4 regions of the Vibrio sp. YIC-376 genome follow, and region 2 is predicted to be linked to each of the others. Evidence: predicted binding sites of a transcription regulator. Region 2 holds the regulator's gene; each other region holds the start of a gene.
The links. Region 2 encodes CRP, which controls carbon source genes, mostly activating them, when cyclic AMP is high. Its sites were predicted from a motif close to TGTGANNNNNNTCACA; they were not measured.
Positions count from the first base shown of each region.

Region 1: the regulator CRP is predicted to act here: its motif matches at 1,478-1,493, upstream of recB (exodeoxyribonuclease V subunit beta).
Region 3: the regulator CRP is predicted to act here: its motif matches at 1,142-1,157, upstream of cdd (cytidine deaminase).
Region 4: the regulator CRP is predicted to act here: its motif matches at 1,437-1,452, upstream of WJM94_RS08375 (glycogen/starch/alpha-glucan phosphorylase).

Region 1 is NZ_JBBWFK010000007.1:161,440-164,651, forward strand. Features, by position in the region: gene recB (exodeoxyribonuclease V subunit beta) at 1-1,380, opposite strand, end outside; gene recC (exodeoxyribonuclease V subunit gamma) at 1,687-3,212, opposite strand, start outside.
Region 2 is NZ_JBBWFK010000023.1:17,329-20,540, forward strand. Features, by position in the region: gene WJM94_RS23095 (phosphoribulokinase) at 1-830, shown strand, start outside; gene crp (cAMP-activated global transcriptional regulator CRP) at 1,071-1,703, shown strand; gene WJM94_RS23105 (DUF1338 domain-containing protein) at 1,852-2,643, opposite strand; gene astD (succinylglutamate-semialdehyde dehydrogenase) at 2,891-3,212, opposite strand, start outside.
Region 3 is NZ_JBBWFK010000001.1:295,631-298,842, reverse strand. Features, by position in the region: gene WJM94_RS01315 (CidA/LrgA family protein) at 1-262, shown strand, start outside; gene WJM94_RS01310 (CidB/LrgB family autolysis modulator) at 264-941, shown strand; gene cdd (cytidine deaminase) at 1,262-2,149, shown strand; gene purT (formate-dependent phosphoribosylglycinamide formyltransferase) at 2,297-3,212, shown strand, end outside.
Region 4 is NZ_JBBWFK010000003.1:305,670-308,881, reverse strand. Features, by position in the region: gene malT (HTH-type transcriptional regulator MalT) at 1-910, opposite strand, end outside; gene WJM94_RS08375 (glycogen/starch/alpha-glucan phosphorylase) at 1,630-3,212, shown strand, end outside.

The DNA of each region.
Region 1 (3,212 bases), on a different contig from region 2:
CCCTAGCGTGTAGTGGGCACTGACTTGGTTACGCGCTTTGATATAAGTGAAAATGTCTGCGCCGCGAAAGCCATATATCGCCTGCTTCGGATCACCGATCATAAACAAACCGCATTCTGGATTATTCAGATAGATACGGCTGAAAATACTGTATTGCAACGGGTCGGTATCCTGAAATTCGTCAATCATTGCAACGGGATACAGGGTGCGAATACGTTCGGCCAGAAGCTCACTTTCATCCGTATCGATAGAGGCAGAAAGTTGAGTCAGTAAGTCATCGAAAGAGAGCCACTGCTTTTGATTTTTCGCGCTGGCCAGCATTACTCGACAGTGTTCAATCGCATGGGCAAGCAGCGGAGCCTTTAAGCTGATAGGATTGGCAAGAAACGTTTCAATCGCTTCGAAAACAACATGCTGCGGCGCACTACCTTTGGGTGTTTTTTCCAGAAGAACATTCTGGGCAAACTTCTCCAGTTTGTCTGGATAGTCGTAACCTGTGGTTTCCGTTGCCGCCCAGTTGTTTACTGCCTCAAGCCAGGTCGGCAAGGACTTTTTGGTGTAGCTGCGTTTGTTGATATCTGAATCCGAAATCAGCGCTAAAAAATCATCTTGGCTGTCTTGCCATAAAGCTTTCAACTCATCAATTTTTTTCAGATTTTCAGTATGAAGATCAGCCAGGCTACCTTTCATTGCCGGGACCGACAAACTTAAAGGTACACCAGTCAAATAGTTACCGATATCTGCGAGAAGAGCAGATGGAGAGCCCCATAACTGACGAATTTCTCCGGCCAAAGTAAATGGCAGAGGGTAGAAGTTTCGGCGCCAGTAATCTGCCACAACCTGAGCTTTAAGGTGACTTTCATCGGTCACAAATTCGTTATTAAATCGGCTGCCGGATTCAAAGGCATTTTGCGTCAGCATACGCTGGCAGAAGCCGTGAATAGTGTAGACCGCGGCCTCATCCATTTGACGTTCTGCTTGCAGTAGAATTTCTGCCGCTTGCTTGTGATCGTCGAATTCGGTAAGCAAAGGCTGAATAACCGGATCAGAGCTTTGTCCACGAGCAAAAGCGATACGCGCATCATGGATTCTTCCCCTGATACGATCGCGCAATTCTGCCGTCGCCGCTTCAGTAAAGGTTACGACCAGAATCTGGTCAACTGTAAGCGGGGCGCGATGCTTGGTCTCAGTACTACCATGACCGAGCAAAAGTCGCAGGTATAACCCGGCAATAGTGAACGTTTTGCCCGTACCTGCGGACGCCTCAATTAACCTCGCACCATGCAGAGGAAATGTCATCGGTTCTAGTGGCGTTGGTTGTGACTGCTTAGGTACTTCTAACTCATGGTTAGGTAACTCTGCACCTGACATTTGATCCATAACGCTGAATTTCTCCGGATTATCGACTAATCAAACTGTGATCTATCGTTAAAAATTCTATTAATATGTTTAACAAGCTGGAAAATTTAGAGCTTTGTGGGATCTTTCTCACGGTTATCCATCTGCTGTACCGTTAGTATGCGCCTCACGAGATAAGCCAAGCCTTTTAGGCGGCGCAACTCAAATGAATTAAGCAAAAGAATCATGGTCCCTCTGACCTTGTGGCCGTACAGCGAACGCCCTACACAAAATAATGATTTTCTGGCGGCCACACTACACTCTCTTTCCTTTAACCTTTTGTCTTCATTACGCTTTTACATCTTCTGCATCTTGCACAGCTAAACGCGCGCCTTGCAGTACCAATGCGGTCATTAAACGTACTTCTGTAGCTAAGTCATCATTCCAGGCAGGCCAAATACGTGCAATATAGGCGTTGTTTCCTTCACCTGAACTCATGTAGCCATCGTTGAATGTATCTGCCATTTTCTTCAAAGACTTTTCTTCGTCGTCAGCCCAGTGTCCACGACTAAAGCCCGCTTCAACACATGCCAGCGCAGTTTGCGGGAAGTAAGGCAAAGGCTTGGTCATACCTTCAAAGAACAAGCGCACTAACTCAGTGAGTAACTGCTTGGCATACGCGGCATCTGCAATTTCTGGGTAGATTAAATGCACCGCACCTTCTTTACGATCATAACCAATGAGGTGAGTTTTCTTGGCATAACCCGATGCTGACACGGCGAGATGATCGATCCAGGCAGCCAGGTAATCCTGCGATCTAACCCTACCGCTGCGGTAGCGAATTAAACCAGATTGGTAACACTGAGTCAGCCAGCCTGTCAGGCGGACTTTTTTCTCTCCGCCCTCATCTGCTTTAAATGAGGAATCAAATAAGGAATCAAAGGTCAGGTCGATTTCTAAATCATCTTGAGGTGCACCAGATAGAAACGCCAGTTTTTCCACCAGCTCTTCAGCCTGAACTCGGTTGGTTTCAAACTCGATATCACCAAACGCACCAACTGGAAGTTTACCTTGGGCGCGTTGTTGACTCATAAAATGTTTCAATACGTCCACTTTTGACTCTGGCTGCGTCAGTGTCGTTTCGAGCAAGGTTTCTAATAGCTCATCACGCATCTGATAGCTTTCCAGTCCACCTAAAACAAATGGTTCATCATCTTCCATGACTGGCAGTGGCGGCTCAAATACCACTTTTAAGCGGCGATTGAAAAAGTACTGTACCGGTAAACGCCAGAAACGTTGCAGCTCTACCAAATCAAGCTCAATCGGGAATGTTGCTCCCAGCAGGTAATCATCCAATGCGCGGTTGAAATCTCGGCGAACGTAGCCTTGAGATTGGCTACTTTGAGTTAATGCCGCCGGAATCCACTCTTTCGCATAGCTGGAGTGTATACCCTGGAACGCACTAGGACTAAACGGCACCATTGCGTGAGCATTCACTAAAGCTTTCAATAAATTGTCGCCAGACTCATCAACCGGTAAACCTTCATCGCCGCTTAAGCAGTAGTTTTGGTGGCAGTATTCCATCAGCTCAGAAACCAGTACTGAAGGAACGCGTTCAGTGTTGTCTTGAATCGAACGGCCAACGTAACTGATGTAGAGCGTTTGCTGCGCAGACAACATCGCTTCCAGGAACAGGTAACGGTCATCATCTCGTCGTGAACGGTCACCCGGCTTAGTTTTTCCCGTCATCAGGTCAAAGCCTTCTGGAGGCATTGAACGCGGGTAAACTCCGTCATTCATTCCGAGCAGACAGACCGTTCTAAATGGAATCGAACGCATCGGCATCAGGGTACAAAAGTTAACTTGTCCGGCAA
Region 2 (3,212 bases):
CTGGTGCCGGAACAACTACTACATCTGAAGCCTTCCGTAAGATGTTCAACATGATGAACGTCAAACCGGCATGGGTTGAAGGTGACAGCTTCCATCGCTTTACTCGCCCGGAAATGGATATCGAAATTCGAAAAGCACGCGAACAAGGCAGACACATCAGCTACTTTGGTCCACAAGCCAATGACTTTCCTGGCCTGGAAAAGTTTTTCCATCAGTACGGCGAAAACGGTACTGGTAGCATACGCCGTTATCTGCACACATTCGATGAAGCCGTACCATACAATCAGATGCCAGGGACTTTCACTCCTTGGCAAAATTTGCCAGAGAACAGCGATGTACTTTTCTATGAAGGGTTACATGGTGGCGTTGTAGATGGCGACGTGAACGTAGCTCAGCACGTCGATTTTCTGATTGGCATGGTACCGATTGTAAACCTGGAGTGGATCCAAAAGTTCGTGCGCGATACACGTGACCGTGGCCACTCACGAGAGGCCGTCATGGACTCCATCGTTCGCTCGATGGATGACTACCTGAACTTCATCACTCCACAGTTTTCACGTACTCATATTAACTTTCAGCGTGTACCGACGGTGGACACTTCAAACCCGCTCAACGCGAAAGGTATTCCGAGTTTAGATGAGAGTTTTGTGGTGATCCGACTTCGTGGTATCAAGAATGTCGATTTCCCATACCTTCTGGCCATGATTGATGGTTCGTTTATGTCACGCCACAACACCATCGTTGTACCTGGCGGAAAGATGAGCTTTGCGATGGAGCTGATCGTACGGCCTATCCTACAACAACTCATAGAAACAGGAAAAATTGGCTAAAAATCTCGCTTTCGTAGTGTTTACTTTTCATACCGTGATCATGTGCACAGTTTTGCGTACAAAATAGCAACCATGGCACGATTAAAATCAAGAAATAATCCTAGAAAAAGGATACTATTTCTTACCGAAACACAAGATAGCTTGCAGCATATAAAAAGTGCTCTTATTCTAGTAAACCTGATTCAGGCTTAGCTAAAATATGGATAGCGCAAGCGTACCCTGCAGAGGAAGTGAGATATTATGGTTCTAGGTAAACCTCAAACCGACCCAACATTAGAGTGGTTTCTTTCACACTGTCATATTCATAAGTACCCATCAAAGAGCACGCTAATTCACGCGGGCGAAAAAGCGGAAACCTTGTACTACATCGTTAAAGGTTCTGTTGCGGTTCTTATCAAAGACGAAGAAGGTAAGGAAATGATCCTTTCTTACCTAAACCAAGGTGACTTTATTGGTGAACTTGGTCTATTCGAGGAAGACCAAGAGCGTACAGCTTGGGTTCGAGCTAAATCTCCTTGTGAAGTGGCTGAGATTTCTTTCAAGAAATTCCGTCAGCTTATCCAGGTAAACCCAGACATCCTAATGCGTCTTTCTGCGCAGATGGCTCGTCGCCTTCAAGTAACTAGCCAAAAAGTGGGTGACCTAGCGTTCCTAGACGTAACTGGTCGTATCGCTCAGACGCTTCTGAACCTGGCAAAACAACCAGATGCGATGACTCACCCAGATGGCATGCAAATCAAGATCACTCGTCAAGAAATCGGTCAAATCGTTGGCTGTTCTCGTGAGACAGTAGGTCGTATCTTGAAGATGCTAGAAGAGCAGAACCTAATCTCTGCGCACGGTAAAACTATCGTAGTTTACGGTACTCGTTAATCTCTGATAAGAGTAACGTAAGTCAAATAAATCAAAGCCACCAATGGCAACATTGGTGGCTTTTTCTTTACAGATAAAAGTGAGTCAGTCTAGAGCCCCATTCCCAACGGCCTTAAGCAGCCATCGGGAATCGAGTTAACGTATTGAATTAACTATTCGTGCTCTCAAAGATTTTATCTGCAGAAGCAGCAACGAATCCTGGATAAAGTTCACCATTTGCCATTGGGTAACGTTTAGCAAATTCGTAGAAGCCACCTGGAATGATCTCAGAGCCTTCAGTAAAGTGAACAGGCACTTTATCAGCCATGGTGGAAGATTGCTCCAGCAAAACTTCTGGCGAGCCCTTAACTTCACCACCAGACTCGTTAATCACAAATCCAGCTTGACGTAAGTGATCATTCACTTCTTGCACTTCATTGTGCTGGTTCAACTGATTCACGCTAACCGTAAAGTGGTTTGCACCGTAACCATGTGCAGCAAGCCAGGACGCGTATTCGCTCTCTTTAGCCAGAGTCTGATAATCTGCAAAACTTAGGTCCCATAAACGGCCACCATGCAAAAATGCGCTGCCTGTCAGTTTCTCTGCATCTACTTGTGCCACCAGCTTCGCAACAATCGCTTGTAGCTCTGGAGAACACTCTTCTACTTTGAGCTCACTAATAAAGACTTTTGGCTGTTTTGGATCTGGGTGCTCGTAGTGCTTAGCAACGAGTTTCTTGCTTTCAAAGACATAATCACCACACGCTTCATAGCCAATCGCTAAAAATGGCTTAGCCAGCGTTTCAATGCCAAGAGGCTCAACATTAAATGTGCGTAAAGCAATATGGTCGTTAATTAAAGGTTCATCTTCCTGAAGAAGCTGATGAACTTTAGCAGCAGAAGGGCATAGACGTTGAATGTAGTCTTGCCATAGTGATTCAAATAACACATCGGGCGTCATAACGGCTCCTTGTTACGAGATGTAGGGATAAGATAAGAATGTTGGCGGCTCGTTCACAGCCTTAAAAGCTGTCCAGAATAATGAACGAGCAGCCACCAACCTGTGACGGAATATCAGTCAGTCTAAACACGCTTGTCTAAGTTTTTAATCACTTCACTAGTCAGCCAACGCACATTAATACTCCATACATCAGCAGTGCGCTGGCAAACTGAGCCACAGTACATTGCCGAGGCTCATATACTTCAAATTAAAGCGTTAAACCCGGGCTCAACGTTGCAGGTAGTTCAGTCGCGCTACCTTCCATAGATGCCATTGGGTAAGCACAGTAATCCGCTGCGTAATATGCGCTTGGACGAAGGTTACCTGATGCACCAGGACCACCAAATGGCGCGTCGCCACTTGCACCAGTCAATTGACGGTTACGGTTTACAATACCGGCACGAATGTGGTCTACAAAGTATTCCCACTCTTGGTCATTCGTTGAAACGAGACCAGCGGACAGGCCAAAGCGCGTGTCGTTCGCCAGTTCCACTGCCTTTTCCAGACCTTCGTAACGCACCAGCTGCAAT
Region 3 (3,212 bases), on a different contig from region 2:
GGGTAGTGTCATCGGCATGATCATCTTGTTTTTGAGTATGGTGCTTGGCATCGTCAAAGTGGAATGGGTCAAACCCGGCGCGACTCTGTTTATTCGCTACATGATTTTGTTATTTGTCCCAATCAGTGTCGGCCTCATGCAGCATTTCGACCTCTTATTCGCTAACGCCTTGTCAATTCTAGCTAGCGCGATAGGTGGTACCCTGATCGTTATGGTCAGCCTTGCGTGGCTGTTGGATTACTTGCTTAAGGAGAATCACTGATATGTGGATTTTACTCACTATTGTCGTTTTCTTTATCGCCCGGAAAATTGCGGTCAAGGCAAATCATCCGCTTGTAAACCCGCTACTTATCAGTATTGCGGTCATTATCCCGTTGTTAACCTATTTGGACGTGCCGTTTGACACTTACTACGCCGACAACCAGATATTTAGTTTCTTACTACAGCCTGCGGTCGTTGCACTTGCTTATCCACTTTACGAACAGCTTCCGCAAATCAAAGCAAACTGGCGTATCATTACCCTCGCTTGTGTTCTGGGTAGCGTGATGTCAATGCTGACGACAACCTTAATCGCCGTTGCATTCCATACTGAGATTAGTTTGATCGCCAGCTTGGTTGGTAAATCCGTAACAACCCCTATTGCAATGGAAATCTCCAGTCACCTCGGTGGTGAAGCCGCTGTTGCTGCGATCTTAGTTCTACTCGTGGGTTTGCTGGGTGCCATCGTCGCCTACCCAATCTATAACCTAATTGGCATTAAGCATCCTATCGCCCGAGGTCTTACAATGGGCACCGTGTCACACGCACTTGGTACTGCAGCCTGTGTAGAGAAACAACCGGCTGACGCAGCATTTTCATCTCTGGCATTAGTCTTGTGCGGTATTATCACTTCTATTCTGGCTCCAAGCTTTTTCGCTCTGGCGGTCTGGCTATATCAATAATAAGTATCAGCGGCCTGTCTATTCTTCTGGTAGGCCGCTAGACTCATTCTCCCTTCCCCTTCGTCTAATGTTCAAACCGTAAAAGCCGAAGCGACTCATTAGCAAGCGCTCTCACTACCCCATTTCTTGGGTATATGTGCATGAGTTGATATATTTATGAGACGGAAATAACACTCAGCAGCTGTGCAATCGAATACATGTGTGACATCACTCTAATTATGTAACGTGATTTATTATTGCATTGACAAACGTGATCAAAAGCACGGAACATTTCTCTCCTTTGCATAGAATAACTGTCCATGCAATAACAAGGATTCAACATGAAAAGTCGCATTGAACAAGCGCTATCAAACGCTCCTGAAGCACTTTCAAACCTACTTGCTCCTATCGTCCTAGCCGACGATTTTGATGCCACTCTTTCAGTTCAGCAGTTCGAGCAGTTACTTTCCGCTACTGGTCTATCAGATAAAGAGCTACGTGTTGCTCTACTTCCTTTTGCTGCAGCCTATTCTTACGCTCCTATTTCTGAATTCTACGTTGGCGCAATTGTTCGTGGTCTCTCAGGTCGCCTTTACTTCGGTGCAAACATGGAATTCCTTGGTGTTCAGTTAGGTCAAACCGTTCACGCAGAGCAATCTGCAATCAGCCATGCCTGGATGAAAGGCGAACGTGGTCTAAAAGACATTACAATTAACTTCAGCCCTTGCGGCCACTGCCGTCAGTTCATGAATGAGCTGTCTACTGCGAAAGAATTAAAGGTACAACTGCCAGAGCGTGAAGAAAAATCGCTGCACGAATATCTTCCTGAAGCGTTTGGCCCTGCTGATCTGGGGATCACATCTGGTTTAATGGCAGACGTGAAACATCAGTTCGGATGCGATGATGACGATGTATTGATTCAAAAAGCCGTTGATGCAATGAACATGAGTCATGCCCCATACACGAACAACCTAAGCGGCTTAGCATTAGTGCTTGCTGATGGGCGTATTATTCAGGGTGCCTACGCAGAAAATGCCGCATTCAACCCAAGTCTTCCTCCTCTGCAAGTTGCGCTGATTCAGGTGCTTCTGGCTGGCGAAACGTTCGATAAAATTACGGCAGCGGCTTTGGTAGAAAATTCTGAAGGCAAGATTAGCCACTTAGCCGATACACAATCGACGTTAGAAGCTTTGAATCCGGATATTCCGCTCAGTTTCGTTAACGTATAACACTGACAATAATGTTGATAGAAGCTCTACAATATGTAGAGCTTTTTTATTGTGAAAAACCCGGGAGCAAACGTTTGCTTTGCGAGAAAAATTCAGTATGATCCCCTGAAAATTCTGTCTCATCACTTTATTTTGTAAGGGAACAATATGTTCGGTACCGCAACTAGCGCGAATGCTACCCGTGTATTACTTTTAGGCTCAGGCGAACTTGGTAAAGAAGTAGCAATTGAATGCCAACGACTTGGTTTAGAAGTCATCGCTTGTGACCGTTACGCGAATGCACCGGCGATGCAAGTCGCTCACCGCAGCTACGTGCTTGATATGCTAGATGGCCAAGCTTTAGAAGAGATCATCAACAAAGAACAACCAGCTTACGTGGTACCGGAAATTGAAGCTATCGCGACCGACAAACTGGTTGAGCTTGAAGAGAAAGGCCTGAATGTAGTTCCAACTGCAAAGGCGACTAAACTCACAATGAACCGCGAAGGCATTCGCCGTTTAGCAGCAGAAGAGCTTGATCTTGCCACTTCTCCTTACAAATTTGCAGATAGCTACGACGATTTCAAAGCAGCAGTAGAATTCGTGGGTATCCCATGTGTCGTTAAACCAGTGATGAGTTCATCTGGTAAAGGCCAGAGCGTTATCAAAACAGAAGACGACATCGAAAAAGCGTGGAATTATGCACAGGAAGGCGGTCGTACTGGCGCAGGCCGAGTGATCGTGGAAGGCTTTATCGATTTCGATTACGAAATCACGCTACTAACAGTACGTGCAGTTGATGGCGTACATTTCTGTGCTCCAATCGGTCACCGCCAAGAAGATGGTGACTACCGTGAATCTTGGCAACCACAAGAGATGTCTGAGAACGCGATAAAAGCGGCTGAGTTCACTGCTGAGAAAGTGGTTAATGCTCTGGGTGGTTACGGCATTTTCGGTGTGGAGCTATTTGTGAAAGGTGACAAAGTTATCTTTAACGAAGTTTCTCCTCGCCCACACGATACTGGCATGGTAACCATGATTTCACAGGAAATGTCTGAGTTCGCGCTTCATGTTCGTGCGTTTA
Region 4 (3,212 bases), on a different contig from region 2:
AACGATTTAAGGATTCGATCATACCAAGCGCATCTTCACGCTGAGTCAACGCAAACACTAGCTCATCGTTAAAATGGTCTAAAACCGATACTTGCATTAAGAAGTGGCGAGTCTCGTGATCGAGCAGATCAAACACCTCTTCTACCAGGTAATCCCATAGATGCGCGTGATTGAACTGAGATACCGACTCAACGGTTTGTGCCAAAGTACGGTTTTGATGTTGCGCTTGCAGAGCAATGAGTTGTAGCGCAGAAGGCCAGCCTTCAACATACGCTCGCAAGCTATTCGCCATATCTTCATCGATACCATCGGCGATACGCTGGTTAAAGAAGCGTGTGGTTTCTTCTGTATCGAATGCCAACATTTCATTGCCGATTTCGATCATCAAGTCGCGTACGCGCAGATTCGCTGTACCCAAAGGTGGTGTAGCACGGCTAGTGACCACTACGGTCAGGTTATCTGGCATATGTTTTAAGAAGAAGCGCATGGATTCATGAATTTCATCATTGGTGATCAGGTGGTAGTCATCAAGTACTACGTAGCATTCCTGATGAAAGTCAGCCATTTCTGCAAAGAGTTCACTATATAGAGAGCGCAACGAGGATATTTGGCGCTTTTCCGCCAGTTTTTGGGCATTAGCACAACTGTAGTTGGTTGCTTTGTTCAATGCTTGCAACAGGTAATTGACAAAACGAAAGCCGTCGTTATCACTGTCATCGATGCTATACCAACCAACGTTGGGCTTATCTGACAGCCACTGAGCAGCCATTGTCGTTTTACCGTAGCCAGCAGGAGAGCGAAACAAAACCAATTTGTAGTAAGGGGCTTGTTGCAGGAGGTCCAGCACTCGAGGACGTACAATGGCGTTGTGTAAACGACCTGGGCGAGTAAGCTTAGATGGAATCCACATTAGTAATTATGTCCTTAATTTATGTATACCTAAATAACTTCAAGATTCTCATATGTGCCAAGATACATTTTAGTACTTGCCTTACTGAGCAACCCTTTTGCAGTTCAGCTAATAAGGTGAACCTAATTATGTTGTTATATTTCTGGTGATTACGGTACTTATCTCAAGGTTATTTAGGTATAAAAATGAACTAAAACGAACAATTACTCGATTTTAGTGTGTTTAAAAAGTGTACAAGTCTTATAAAGCGTTTGGGATGTTACGACATCAGAAATGCAGCTTACTTTGATCCACTTCTTAATTCTCACGAGAGAACCTAAATGGCACTAACTACGCCCTTGATTTGTGAACAAGATCACTTTAAGGCGTTTTAGATTGGTAAAGTATGTATTTTTCTGCACAGCGTTTGGCAGATTTCATTGTCGTTAACTGGGCAAATGTGATCGCTAAGACAAATTTTGCATCGTAGGTTCTATGAGTCCTAAAAACCGTCATAACTATAATTCATGCTTTTCTCATATTCGGTTGTGATCGAAATCACTAAGAACTCGAACGAACTAAGTGTTGTTGAGATTTAGATCACTAACTGATCGAGGGTACCCCCCTCTACGCCCTCATTCCTCCTCCTTCAAAGGAGGAGAATTAGGAGGATGTTTATTCACACCGCTAAATGCACGATGTATGGCAGATGAATTACTAAAAGACGTGAGAATTTCTTAATGAAACCTACACAACAGAAAAAATTTGATAAAAAGTCGTTCCAGGACAGCGTAAAAAAACACTTATCAGTGACTTACGCACACACCGTTGAAAACGCAGATAGCCGCGCATGGTACCTGGCAATGGGTCGCGCATTGGCTGAGTTCACTACTTTTGATTTGCTTGCAACTGAAGAAGATCCTCGTATCAAGAGCGCGAAGAGTGTTAACTACCTTTCTCTAGAGTTCCTGATCGGCCGCTTAACAGGTAACAACTTAATCAGCATGGGTCTGTACGAGCAAGTGACAGAGGCAATGACTGAGTTAGGTCATAGCTTAACTGACCTTCTAGAAGAAGAACGCGATCCATCATTAGGCAACGGCGGTCTTGGTCGTCTGGCAGCATGTTTTATGGATTCATGTGCAGCACAAGAATTCCCTACTGTAGGTTACGGCCTTCACTATGAATACGGTCTGTTCAAACAGTCATTCAAAGATTGCCGTCAACAAGAAGCGCCAGATGCATGGTGTGGAGTTGAAGGTTACCCTTGGGAAGTCGCTCGTCCAGAACTTGCACAGGAAATCGGCTTCTACGGTCATGTTGACGTGGTTAACGAGAATGGCAAAGAAGTTCGTAAATGGGTTCCTGGCATGACGGTAAAAGCGATGCCGTGGGATCTTCCAATCGTAGGTTACGAATCAGACACGGTTTACCCTCTGCGTCTTTGGGAATGTCAGGCAATTGCACCATTCTCTCTAGCTAGCTTTAATAATGGTGATTACTTCGAAGCTCAGCACGCGCTGATCGACGCAGGTAACATCACTAAAGTGCTTTACCCGAACGATAACCACGAGAAAGGTAAAACACTTCGTCTAATGCAACAGTACTTCCACTCTGCAGCGTCAGTACGCGATATTCTGCGCCGTCATGAAGCAGCAGGTTACTCACTAGAAGAACTGCCTAAGCAAGAGGCAATCCAACTTAACGATACACACCCAACAATCGCGATCCCTGAGTTAATGCGCATCCTTGTAGATGAGAAAGGTTTGACTTGGGAAGCGGCATGGGAAATCTGCTCGCACACATTTGCGTACACTAACCATACTTTGCTACCAGAAGCACTAGAGACATGGCCAGAGTCGCTTATCCAGCACTTACTTCCACGTCACATGGAGATCATTTACGAGATCAACCATCGTTTCCTACAAGAAGTACGCGCGATGTGGCCAGGTGACGTAGCGAAGCAACAGAAGCTTTCTATTATTGAAGACGGTTTCCACCGCATGGTTCGCATGGCTAACCTAAGTGTTATCGGTTCTTACGCAGTAAATGGTGTGGCAGCGCTTCACTCTGAATTGGTTAAGAAAGACCTGTTCCCAGAGTTCCACGAAATGTACCCAACTCGCCTACATAATGTAACGAACGGTATCACCCCACGTCGTTGGTTGAAGTTCTGTAACCCTGGTTTGTCTAAGTTAATCACAGACAAAATCGGTGACGAATGGCCTGCGAAGCTTGAGCTGTTAGAAGGTATCGCGAAGTACGCAACTGACGAGAAATTCCAAAAAGAATTCATGGCAGTAAAGAAAGAGAACAAAGAACG